3 regions of the Kitasatospora sp. NPDC048545 genome follow, and region 3 is predicted to be linked to each of the others. Evidence: riboswitches for the same ligand, from Rfam matches in the RefSeq annotation. Region 3 holds a riboswitch; each other region holds the start of a gene.
The links. A riboswitch is a leader RNA that binds a small molecule or an ion and turns the genes downstream of it on or off. The one in region 3 is predicted to bind thiamine pyrophosphate.

Region 1: linked by a shared signal. The riboswitch ahead of thiO (glycine oxidase ThiO) and the one ahead of AB0D10_RS10000 (cytosine permease) in region 3 are both predicted to bind thiamine pyrophosphate.
Region 2: linked by a shared signal. The riboswitch ahead of thiC (phosphomethylpyrimidine synthase ThiC) and the one ahead of AB0D10_RS10000 (cytosine permease) in region 3 are both predicted to bind thiamine pyrophosphate.

What each region holds. Positions count from the first base shown of each region.
Region 1 covers NZ_JBEZIQ010000038.1:84,207-88,043, forward strand. The annotation lists gene AB0D10_RS30470 (thiazole synthase) at 1-33, opposite strand, end outside; gene thiS (sulfur carrier protein ThiS) at 35-274, opposite strand; gene thiO (glycine oxidase ThiO) at 271-1,452, opposite strand; TPP riboswitch at 1,447-1,559, opposite strand; gene AB0D10_RS30485 (FAD-dependent oxidoreductase) at 1,644-2,852, shown strand; gene AB0D10_RS30490 (Rv2175c family DNA-binding protein) at 2,895-3,260, shown strand; gene thiE (thiamine phosphate synthase) at 3,260-3,837, shown strand, end outside.
Region 2 covers NZ_JBEZIQ010000022.1:87,602-91,438, reverse strand. The annotation lists gene AB0D10_RS21760 (cupin domain-containing protein) at 1-173, shown strand, start outside; gene tenA (thiaminase II) at 190-858, shown strand; gene AB0D10_RS21750 (DUF5326 family protein) at 1,086-1,286, shown strand; TPP riboswitch at 1,446-1,581, shown strand; gene thiC (phosphomethylpyrimidine synthase ThiC) at 1,576-3,390, shown strand.
Region 3 covers NZ_JBEZIQ010000007.1:181,230-185,066, forward strand. The annotation lists gene AB0D10_RS09995 (trypsin-like peptidase domain-containing protein) at 1-1,026, opposite strand, end outside; TPP riboswitch at 1,237-1,383, shown strand; gene AB0D10_RS10000 (cytosine permease) at 1,376-2,815, shown strand; gene AB0D10_RS10005 (glycerophosphodiester phosphodiesterase family protein) at 2,953-3,777, shown strand.

The DNA.
Region 1 (3,837 bases), on a different contig from region 3:
CGTCCCGGCGATGGTCAGCAGGTCGTCGGCCATCTCAGCCTCCCTGGACGGCGGTGAGGATCTCGATCCGGTCGCCCGCGTTCAGCGGCGTCCCGGGCCATGAACTGCGGGGGACCACGGCCTCGTTGAGGGCGGCGGCGACGCCGGTGTTGGCGCGGCTCACGGTGGCGACCAGCTCGGCGAGGGTGGTCGTGGCGGCCACCGCGCGGGGCTCGCCGTTGACGGTCAGGGCGATCTCGGCCGGCGCGGTGTCGGTGGGGGTGGTCTCGGTCATGCCAGGGCCTTCGTGGTGGAGCGGTCGGGGGAGAACCGGGTGGGGGTGAACGGCTGTGCCAGTGGCGGGAGTTCGCCGGTGGCCAGGTACTCGGCGAGCACGTCGGCGGTCACCGGGGCGAGCAGCACGCCGTTGCGGTGGTGGCCGGTGGCGGCGACCAGCCCGGGGAGCGCGGTCGGGCCGAGCAGCGGCGCGTTGTCGGGTGAGCCGGGGCGCAGGCCCGCCGAGGTCTCCACGAGCGGGAGTTCGGTGATGCCGGGGACCAACTCATGCGCGTCGCGCAGGAGTTCGTACACCCCGCCGGCGGTGACCGTGGTGTCGTAGCCCTGTTCCTCGGTGGTCGCGCCGATCACCAGCTCGCCGTTCGCCCGGGGCACCAGGTAGATGTGCCCGCCGCGCACCACGGCACGGACGTTGCGGGAGAGGAACGGCCGGTAGGCGGCGGGGATCCGCAGGCGCAGCACCTGCCCCTTCACCGGGCGGACCGCGGGCAGCACGCCCTCCGGCAGGCCGGCCAGCCGGTGGCTGTGCGGCCCGGCGGCGAGCACGACCCGGTCGGCGGTCACCCGCTCCCCGGTGCCCAGCCGGGCGCCGACCGCGCGGCCGCCCTCGACCAGCAGCTCCACCGCCTCGGCGCGCCGGACGGTGACGCCTGCGCGCTCCCCGGCGAGCAGCAGCGCGGTGAGCATCCGCCGGCCGTCCACCTGGTGGTCGTCCGCGACGTGCAGGCCGCCGCGCACACCGGGGGCGAGCATCGGCTCCAGCTTGCGGGCCTCCCGGCCGGTCAGCCACGTCGAGTCCAGGCCCAGCCGCCGGTGGAAGGCGTGCAGTTCGCGCAGTTCCTCGCGGTCGTCGGAGTCCAGCGCGACGGCGATCGTGCCGCAGGCGCGGTAGCCGGTGTCCGCGCCGCCGCTCGCCTCGGTGAGTTCGGCGGCGAAGGCCGCGTAGCGTTCGTTGGAGGCCATGCCGAGGCGAAGCAGCGGCTCCTCGCCGTACTGGAGCTCGGTGACCGGGGCGAGCATCCCGGCCGCGACCCTGGCCGCCCCGCCGCCGGGGTCGGGGTCGACCACGAGGGTCCGCAGCCCGCGCTGCGCCGCCCGCCAGGCGACGGCGAGGCCGATGATGCCTCCGCCGATCACCAGGACGTCGGCGTGGGCGCCTGATGGCAAGCGTGTCAAAGCTGCTCCTCTCCCTTCGCCGGTATGACCCGGATCAGGTTCGGACGGTCGCGGGCCGTGCCAGCCCGCCTCTCAGCCCGGTTCGCCGGGCTCCCGCGATGGTGCCCCCACCATAACGCCGGGGCCCGGCCGGGCCGAAGGGCCGTACGAAGGGTGGACGGCCCCCGGGCGGCAGCCCGGCGCTGAGTACAGTGACGGGCGTGGCAGAGCTGAGCGGAACGGATCGGGTGGTCGTCGTCGGGGCCGGGCTGGCCGGGGCGCAGTGCGCCCTCAAACTGCGGCAGGGCGGCTGGCGCGGGCGGATCACGCTGGTCGGCGAGGAGCCGCACGCGCCGTACGACCGGCCTCCGCTCTCCAAGGACGTGCTGCTCGGCAAGAGCGACAGCACCACCCTGGACGTCGACTACGCGCACCTCGGCGTCGAGGTGCTCGCCGGCCGCCGGGCCACCGGCCTCGCCCCCGGCGTGCTGCACACCGACGACGGCGACCTCCCGTACGGCTCGCTGGTGATCGCCACCGGCGCCGTCCCGCGGGCCCTGCCCGGCGCCGAGCGCGCGCACCTGCTGCACACCCTGGACGACGCCCTGGCGCTGCGCGCGCTGCTGCGGCCCGGTCTGCGGCTGGTGCTGGTCGGCGCGGGCTGGATCGGCGCCGAGGTGTCCACCGCGGCCCGCGAGGCGGGCTGCGAGGTGACCGTGGTCGAGGCGGGCCCGGCGCCGCTGCCCGGCGCGCTGCCGACCGAGGTCGGCTCGGCGATGGCCGCCTGGTACGCCGAGGCCGGCGTCGACCTGCGCTGCGGGGTCGGGGTGGCCGCCGTCGAGCCCGGCGCGGTGCTGCTGGCGGACGGCTCGCACCTGCCCGCGGACGAGGTGGTCGTCGGTGTCGGCGCCCGGCCCGCGACCGCGTGGCTGGCGGGTTCCGGGATCGAGCTGGACGGCGCCGGCGCCGTCGTGGTGGACGCACGGCTGCGCACCTCCCTGCCCGGCGTCTTCGCGGCCGGCGACTGCGTCAGTTACCCCTCGGCCCGGGCCGGTGCCCGGCTGGCCGTCCAGCACTGGGATCATGCCCTGCAGTCCGGCGAGGCGGTGGCCGCCGCCGTCCTCGGCACGGACGCACCGCCGTACGACCCGGTGCCGTACTTCTGGTCGGAGCAGTTCGGGCGGATGGTGCAGTACGCGGGTCGGCACGCCGAGGGCGACGAGCCGCTGTGGCGCGGCGGCCCGCAGGACGCCTCGTGGGCGGTGCTCTGGCTGCGCGACGGGGTGCCGAGTGCGCTGCTGACGGTGGACCGGCCGCGCGACCTCACCCAGGGGCGGAAGCTGATCGAGCGCGGCACGGCCCTGGATCCGGCCCGCGCGGCGGACCCGGCGGTGCCGCTGAAGTCGGCCGTCGCCGGGTAGCGCCTGGTGCGCGGTGGGCCGTGGAGGTGGCAGTCTGGTGGCGTGAGTGAGATCGAAAGCAAGATTGAATCCCTGGTCACCGAGTGGATGTACCTGCCCGACATCTCGGAGCAGTGGGGGGTCCGGGTCACCGAGGTGCGTGACCTGGTCAAGAACGGCGGCCTGATCGCCGTCCGGCGGGGCCCGAACAAGTCGCTGCAGGTCCCTGCGGCGTTCATCGACGGCCCCGGGCTGGTCAAGCACCTGTCCGGCACCCTGACCGTCCTGCGGGACTGCGGGTACGACGACGTGGAGATCCTGGAGTGGCTCTTCACCGAGGACCCGTCGCTGCCCGGCAGCCCGATCCAGGCGCTGCGCGAGAACCGCGGCACCGAGGTCAAGCGCCGCGCCCAGGCGATGCTGATCTGATGGCGGCGGACACGCCGCGCGCTCGCCTGGCGGACGCGCGCCTCTACCTGTGCACCGACGCCCGTCGGGAGCAGGGCGACCTCGCCGAGTTCCTCGACGCGGCGCTGGCGGGCGGGGTGGACATCGTCCAGCTGCGCGACAAGGGCCTGGAGGCCAAGCAGGAGCTGGAGGCCCTGGAGGTCTTCGCCGACGCCTGCCGCCGCCACGGCAAGCTGCTGGCCGTCAACGACCGTGCCGACGTCGCGCACGCGGCCCGGCCGGACGTGCTGCACCTCGGCCAGGACGACCTGCCGGTGCCGGCCGCCCGGGCGATCCTCGGCGAGGACGTCCTGATCGGCCGGTCCTGCCACGCCGAGTCCGAGGTGGACGCGGCGGTCGTCGAACCCGGGGTGGACTACTTCTGCACCGGACCGGTCTGGCCGACCCCGACCAAGCCGGGCCGCCCGGCGCCGGGCCTCGGCCTGGTCTCGTACGCGGCGAAGCGGGCCGGTGACCGGCCGTGGTTCGCCATCGGCGGGATCGACCTCGGCAACCTGGACGAGGTGCTGGCCGCCGGCGCCCGCCGGATCGTCGTGGT
Region 2 (3,837 bases), on a different contig from region 3:
AGGACGAGATCTACCAGGTGATCAGCGGCCGGGCCGAGTTGACGGTCGGCGCCGAGACCGCGACGGTCGGGCGCGGCACGGTGGTGTACGTCCCGGCCGGCACCCCGCACCGGTTCCACCACGTCACCGAGGAACTGCGGGTGCTGGTGGTGTTCTCGCCGCCGGAGGACTGAGCCTAGGGTCGTCCGCATGACCCGCAGCCTCACCGAAGAACTCTGGGCGGCCATCGAGCCGGTCTACGCCGAGATCCTCGCCCACCCCTTCCTCGCCGGCCTCACCGACGGCACCCTGCCGCGCGAGGTCTTCCGCCACTTCGTCGTCCAGGACTCGCACTACCTGCGCGACTACGCCCGCGCCCTCGCCGTCTGCGCCGCCAAGGCGCCCGGCGAGGAGGACGTCCGGGCCTTCGCCGACGACGCGGTCGGCGCGCTGGCCGCCGAGCAGGGCATGCACGCCGAGTTCCTGACCGCCTTCGGCGGCACCGCCGAGCAGGCCGCCGCCGAACCGGTGCTGCCCACCACCCGGGCCTACACCAGCTACCTGCTGGCCACCGTCTACGGCGGCTCCTTCGCCGAGGCGGTCGGCGCGGTGCTGCCCTGCTACTGGATCTACGCCCGGGTCGGCGAGGCGCTGCTCGCCCAGGGCTCCCCCGACCCGCTCTACGCCAAGTGGATCGCGACCTACGGCGACGAGGCGTTCCAGTCCGTGGTCCGCCGGGTGCTGGCGCTCACCGACCGGCTCGGCGAGGAGCTCTCCCCGGTCGAGCGCCGCAAGGTGGTCGAGCACTTCGTGACCACCTCGCGCTACGAGTGGATGTTCTGGGACGCCGCCTGGTGCGGTGAGCGCTGGCCCGTCTGACCTGCGGCGCAGCCGTTTCCCCGGCCGTTCGGCGGGGGTCTCCCAGGGGGTCGCCCCGTAGACCCGCAGGGGGTGTTCCCGGGGGTCGGGGTCGGGGTGATCTCGGGGTTCTCTCCGGGCCGTTGGCCCTCGTTCCGGCACTCGGGCCCCCGTACGATCGAAGTATCGAAAGCAAGCGGGATGCGGCACCGGACGGCGGCCGACCCGAGGGGAGAAGAGGTACGGACATGGCTGAGCTCTGGAAGTCGCTGCCCTCGTGGGTGCGCAACATCGTCATCCCGGTGCTGGTCCTGGTGCTGGCCTGGAACATCGTCGCCTTCGTCTTCGGCGTGGTCGGTGCCCTGCTGAGCATCGTGCTCAAGCTGCTCGTGGTCGTCGGAATCGCGGCCGCCGTGGTGATCCTGGTGAAGAAGGCCGCCAAGAGCTGACGCCCTCCCCGATCGCCGCCCTGAGGCCCGGTCCCCGTCACGGGGAGCCGGGCCTCGGCCGTTCCCGGCCGGTCACCCGGCGGTCACCCGGCCGTGGACCCGCTCTGGACCTGCGGCAATCGGCTCGCTACCGTGTTGGGCGTCATGTGCAGGCAACACCGCCTGCGACGCGGGAGCTCGGAGCACCGGGCTGAGAGGGCGCTGACCGGGACGTCGACGGACGGACCGACGGCTGCGTCGACCGCAGGAACCTGGACCGGGTAATGCCGGCGTAGGGAGTAGAGGTCAGATGACCACGTTCGACGCACAGCCGCAGTCTGCCCAGAGCGCCCCCAGCAGCGAGCGCACCGGCTACCCGACGCCGGCCTGGAGCAAGGCCTACCGCGAGGGATCCCGCCCCGACCTGCGGGTCCCGTACCGGGAGGTGCGGCTCACCAACGGCAGGTCCGTCCCGCTGTACGACACCTCAGGCCCGTACACCGACCCGGCGTACGAGCCCGACGTGCGGCGCGGCCTGCCCGCGCTGCGCGACCCCTGGATCCGCCAGCGCGGCGACGTCGAGGAGTACGACGGCCGCGAGCCGCGCCCCGAGGACGACGGCATCAAGCACACCGCGCCGCGCGGCGGGAACCTGCGCAACCTGGACGCCGTCTTCCCCGGCCGTCCGCGCCGCCCGCTGCGCGGTCGCGGCGGTACGGCCGTCACCCAACTCGCCTACGCCAAGCGGGGCGTGGTGACGCCGGAGATGGAGTTCGTGGCCCTGCGGGAGGGCCTGGAGCCCGAGTTCGTGCGCGCCGAGGTGGCCCGCGGACGGGCCGTCATCCCGGTGAACGTGAACCACCCGGAGGTGGAGCCGTCCGTCATCGGCACCAACTTCCTGGTGAAGATCAACGCCAACATCGGCAACTCGGCCGTCACCTCCTCGATCGAGGAGGAGGTGGAGAAGATGACCTGGGCCACCCGCTGGGGTGCCGACACCGTCATGGACCTCTCCACCGGCCGCAACATCCACACCACCCGCGAGTGGATCCTGCGCAACTCCCCCGTGCCGATCGGTACCGTGCCGCTCTACCAGGCGCTGGAGAAGGTCGACGGCAAGGCCGAGGAGCTGAGCTGGGATGTCTACCGGGACACCATCGTCGAGCAGTGCGAGCAGGGCGTCGACTACATGACCGTCCACGCCGGTGTGCTGCTGCGCTACGTCCCGCTCACCGCCCGCCGCAAGACCGGCATCGTCTCGCGCGGCGGGTCGATCATGGCGGCCTGGTGCCTGGCGCACCACCAGGAGAACTTCCTCTACACCAACTTCGAGGAACTCTGCGACATCCTCGCCTCCTACGACGTCACCTTCTCGCTCGGTGACGGCCTGCGCCCCGGCTCGATCGCCGACGCCAACGACGAGGCGCAGTTCGCCGAGCTGCAGACCCTCGGCGAGCTCGGCCGGATCGCCCGCGAGCGCGACGTCCAGGTGATGATCGAGGGCCCGGGCCACGTCCCGATGCACAAGATCAAGGAGAACATGGATCTCCAGAAGGAGATCTGCGACGAGGCGCCGTTCTACACCCTCGGCCCGCTGACCACCGACGTCGCCCCCGGCTACGACCACATCACCTCGGGCATCGGCGCCGCGATGATCGCCTGGTGGGGCACCGCGATGCTCTGCTACGTCACGCCCAAGGAGCACCTGGGCCTGCCCAACCGCGACGACGTCAAGACCGGCGTGATCACCTACAAGATCGCCGCCCACGCCGCCGACCTCGCCAAGGGCCACCCCGGCGCCCAGGAGTGGGACGACGCCCTCTCCGACGCCCGCTTCGAGTTCCGCTGGGAGGACCAGTTCAACCTGGCCCTCGACCCGGAGACCGCCCGCGACTTCCACGACGAGACCCTCCCCGCCGAACCCGCCAAGACGGCCCACTTCTGCTCCATGTGCGGCCCGAAGTTCTGTTCGATGAAGATCTCCCAGAAGATCCGCGACGAACACGGCGACGGCGCGACGGCCGTGGCGTCCGGCTACGACGCGGAGGCCGAGGCCGGCATGCAGGCCATGTCCGAGGAGTTCAAGGCCCAGGGCAACCGGGTCTACCTCCCGCTGGCCGACTGACGGCAGGTGCCGAGGCGCTGCGCTGGGCCCCGAAAGCGGTGTCCGGCGCAGCGCCGCGCACGTTCGGGTGCGCAGGTGGAATCCGGTCGGCGGATTCTCGGGTGTGGGTCGGAGCCCGAGGATCTCGCGGACGAGTGCGAGCCCCCGCTCCGGGGAGAGATTCCGGGGACGGCCGGTGAGCAGGCCGTCCAGGACCGTGTCGACGTCGGAGCCGTCGGGAGCCCGGACGGCGTCGAGCGGCAGCGCTCGGCCACCGTGTCGGCGTCACCGGCGGCCGCAGTGAGCGCCTCTTCCTGCGGATTCGTCAGGTCGTTCATGATCGGGCCAACGATTGGGATCACGGGGCGATACGTGATTCACCGGCCCGGGCGCGGCCAAGAGGAAAAAACGGTACTGCTACGACCCTGGCGGCGACCCGAGCAGCCGACGGCTGCCGGAGGATGACAG
Region 3 (3,837 bases):
GTCGAAGACGAAGCCGGTGCCGGTGCCCGACTCGCCGTTGCCCTGCGCCTTGATGGTGACGACGCTGGGCAGCGCCTTCTGCGCGATGGCGGCGATCGAGCCCGGGGCAGGCTCGTTCTTCTGGGTGTCGCTGGCCTGGACGGTGGTGCTGCGGTGGTCGTCCGCGGAGGTGCTGCGGCTGTTGCGGTCGGCCACGGTCACGCCGAGCGCGCCGCCGGCCACGCCGGCGACCAGGGCGACGGCCGCGATCAGGGCGACCAGGCCGCCGCGCTTCCTGCGCGGGCCGCCGCCGTTCGGGCCGCCGGGGTACTCGGCCGGGTAGCCGAGCGGGCCGTTCGGGCCGTTCGGGCCGCCGGGGTGGCCCGCGCCGCCGGAGGCGGCGTCGTGGGACGGTCCCCAGCCGCCGAGCGGCTGGCCTGCGCCGAACGGGTGGTGGCCGTGCGCGGCGGGCGCACCGGGTGCCGCCGGGGTGCCCGGCGCGGGCGCGGCGGCACCGTACGGGTCGTGCGCGCCGGCGGCGGGGACGCCGTGGGTCGGGGTGGCGTACGGGTTGGCGGCCGGCGGCAGCGCCGGGGCCACGGGCGCGGCGGCCGGGGTGGCGGGCGGCAGGACCGGCGGTGGCGCGTCGATGTACCCGGTGACCGGATCGACGGCGGGCTGCTCGGCGACGGCGGGGACCGGCGCGGCGGGCGCCTCGGACGCGGCCGGGGCCTCCGGCGCGGGGACCTTGGTGAAGGCGACGGTGGGCTTGTGCCCGCCCTCCGCCGGGGCGTCGACCGGGGCGGCCTCGGCCGCGGGCGCCGCCTCGGGCTCGGGCACCCGGCTGAACGCCATGGTCGGCTTGTGCCCGCCTTCCGCCGGGGCGTCGACCGGGGTGTCCCCGGCGGCCTCGGGGACCCGGCGGAAGGCCATGGTCGACTGGTGCCCGCCCTGAGCGGGGCCGTCGGAAACGGCGTCGGCCGCTCCCTGGCCGGCGGGCTGCTCCCCCTGCGGCCCGGTGGGCCCAACCTCGCGCTCGGTGCTCACGGACGACCTCCATAGCTGGCAGAACCAAGGACCATAGTTTTTCGCACTGTCGATTCGATTGCCGTAAGGACCCCTCTGAAGAACTCATAAGAATCCTTAGCCGGTGCCGACGGCCGTGGGCTCCCCACCCCCTGCCGGGCGTCCCGCGATGCGGACCGCGCACGCCCTGGCCTTGGGTGTTCGCCCCCGTGCCGGTTAGCCTGTCGCTCCAAACTGACACGCGGGAGCTTGGACCGACCAGGCTGAGAGTGCGCATGTCGACCGTACGCCACGCGAGCGAGGCGGACGTTCGAGGGGGCGCTGACCGCCGGAACCTGTCCGGGTAATGCCGGCGTAGGGAGTATCGGCCATGCCGCCTGCTTCTCCATCCTCCTCGTCGGGCGCGCCCGCGCCCGAGGGCTTCCCCGCCCCCGCGGAGTCCCCCGACCCGTCGGCCGGGGCCACCGCCGTCCTGGACCGCCCCGACCGGGCCGGCCGGGTCGAGGCGCCGCTGGTCCTGGACACCGAGCCGCCGCGCACGCTGCGCTTCCGGGACCACTTCGCGCTCTGGATGAATCTGGGCGTCAGCCTGATCGGCTTCTCCACCGCCGCCACCGTGCTCGGCGCCCCCGGCAGCGAACTCTCGCTGGCCGCCGCGGTGACCGCGATCGCGGTCGGCACGGCGGTCGGCACCGCGATGCTCGGCGTGGCCGCGCTGATCGGCGCCCGGACCGGCGCCCCCGCGATGGCGAACCTGCGCGGGCTGTTCGGCACCCGGCTGTCGTACGTGCCGACGGTGCTGAACATCGTGCAGTGCGTCGGCTGGGGCGTGTTCGAGCTGCTGACGATCTCGGCGGGCGCCCAGACCGTCGCCCACACGACCGGCTACCGCTGGCTGTTCGTGCTGCTCGCGGGCGCGCTGACCACCGCGCTGACCATCTGGCCGCTGGGCTCGATCGCGGTGCTGCGCCGGTTCGTGGCCGGGGCGGTCGCCGTCGCGATGGTGTACTTCACCGTCCAGCTGGGCCGCCTGGGCGTGCCGGACCCGGGCGCCGGCAACTGGCACGGCTTCCTCGGCGCGACCGACGCGATGATCGCGGTGTCGATCTCCTTCGTCCCGCTGGCAGCCGACTACACCCGGCACTCGCGCACCCCGCGCTCGGCGTTCTGGGGCAGCTTCTCCGGCTACACGGTCGCCCAGGTCTGGTGCTACGTGCTCGGCCTGATGGCGCTGCTGCAGTCCGGCGGCGACCCGGACAAGATCTTCGACTCCTTCCTCGGGGTCTGGGCCGGCTGGCTGTTCCTGCTGGTCCTGGTGCTGCGCGAGACCGACCAGTCCTTCGCCAACGTGTACTCGACCGCGATGTCGGTGCAGAACCTGCTGCCGAAGGCGGACCGCCGGGTGCTGAGCGGCGGGATCGGCGTGCTGACCACGGTGCTGGCGCTGCAGATCGACACGTTCACCGACACCTACGCCAACTTCCTCGGGCTGATCGGCTCGGTGTTCGTGCCGCTGCTGGCGGTGCTGGCGGTGGACTTCTTCTTCGGCGCCGGACGCCGCGGCTGGGACCTCTCCGAGGACGCGCCGTCCCGCTGGACGATGCTGCTGCCGTGGGTGCTGGGCTTCGCCGTCTACCAGTTCATCGCGCCGACCAAGGTCGCCGGCTGGTGGACGGACTTCTGGACCTCCGCCCAGGAGGCGCTGCACTTCACCCCGCAGGAGTGGACGTCCGCCTCGCTGTTCGCCTTCCTGGTGCCCGCCCTGGTCACCTGGGCGCTCACCCCGCTCTCCCGCCGCGCGGCGCGCTGACGCCCCGCGGCCCGGGCACCCGGCGGCCCGGCACCGCCGGCCGCCGGGCCGTTCGACCGCCCGGCACCCCGCAGACGGCCCCACGGGTTGGGGCCGTCTTCGCCCCCGCTTCACCTCCGCCGCCTATCGTTGGCCCTGTGACCAGCCCAGACCTGTCCTCGGCGGCGGCGCGCACCGCGCCGCCCGTCCAGGTGATCGCCCACCGCGGTTCCTCCCACGCCCTGCCCGAACACACCCTCGCGGCCTACCGCCGCGCCCTCGACGAGGGCGCCGACGCGGTGGAGTGCGACGTGCGGGTGACCGCCGACGGCCACCTGGTCTGCGTGCACGACCGGCGGATCGGCCGGGTGTCCAACGGCCGCGGCACCGTCTCGGCGATGACGCTCGCCGAGCTGGAGGCCTACGACTTCGGCGCCTGGAAGACCGGCCGCCCCAGCACCGACCCCGAGCTGCGCGGCGTGCTGCGGCTGGACCGCCTGCTGGAGCTGGTGGTGGACTGCGGCCGCCCGGTGGACCTGGCGATCGAGACCAAGCACCCGGTGCGCTTCCGCGGCCTGGTGGAGGCCGAGCTGCTGCGGACGCTGGAGCGGTACAAGATCGGCACGGCCCCGGAGGGCGACCGTCCGTCCGCCCGGATCATGAGCTTCTCCTCGGTCGCCCTGAACCGGGTGGCCGCCGCCGCGCCGGAGTACCGCCGGGTGTTCCTGTTCGAGCGCACGCTCCCGCTGCTCGGCCGGCTGCGCGAGGGCGCGCCGCTGCCGGGCGGGGCGCGGATCGCCGGTCCGGGCATCGAGCTGGTGCGGGCCCGTCCGCAGCTGGTGACCCGGCTGCGCGAACTGGGGCACGCGGTGCACGTGTGGACGGTGGACGACCCGGCCGACGTCGAGCTCTGCCTGGAACTCGGGGTGTCCGCGATCATCACCAACCGGCCCGCCGAGGTGCTGGCGCAGCTCGGCCGGTGATCCGCGGGTGATCCGCCGACGCACCGACGACCGTACCGGTGCGGACTGATCACTCTGGTC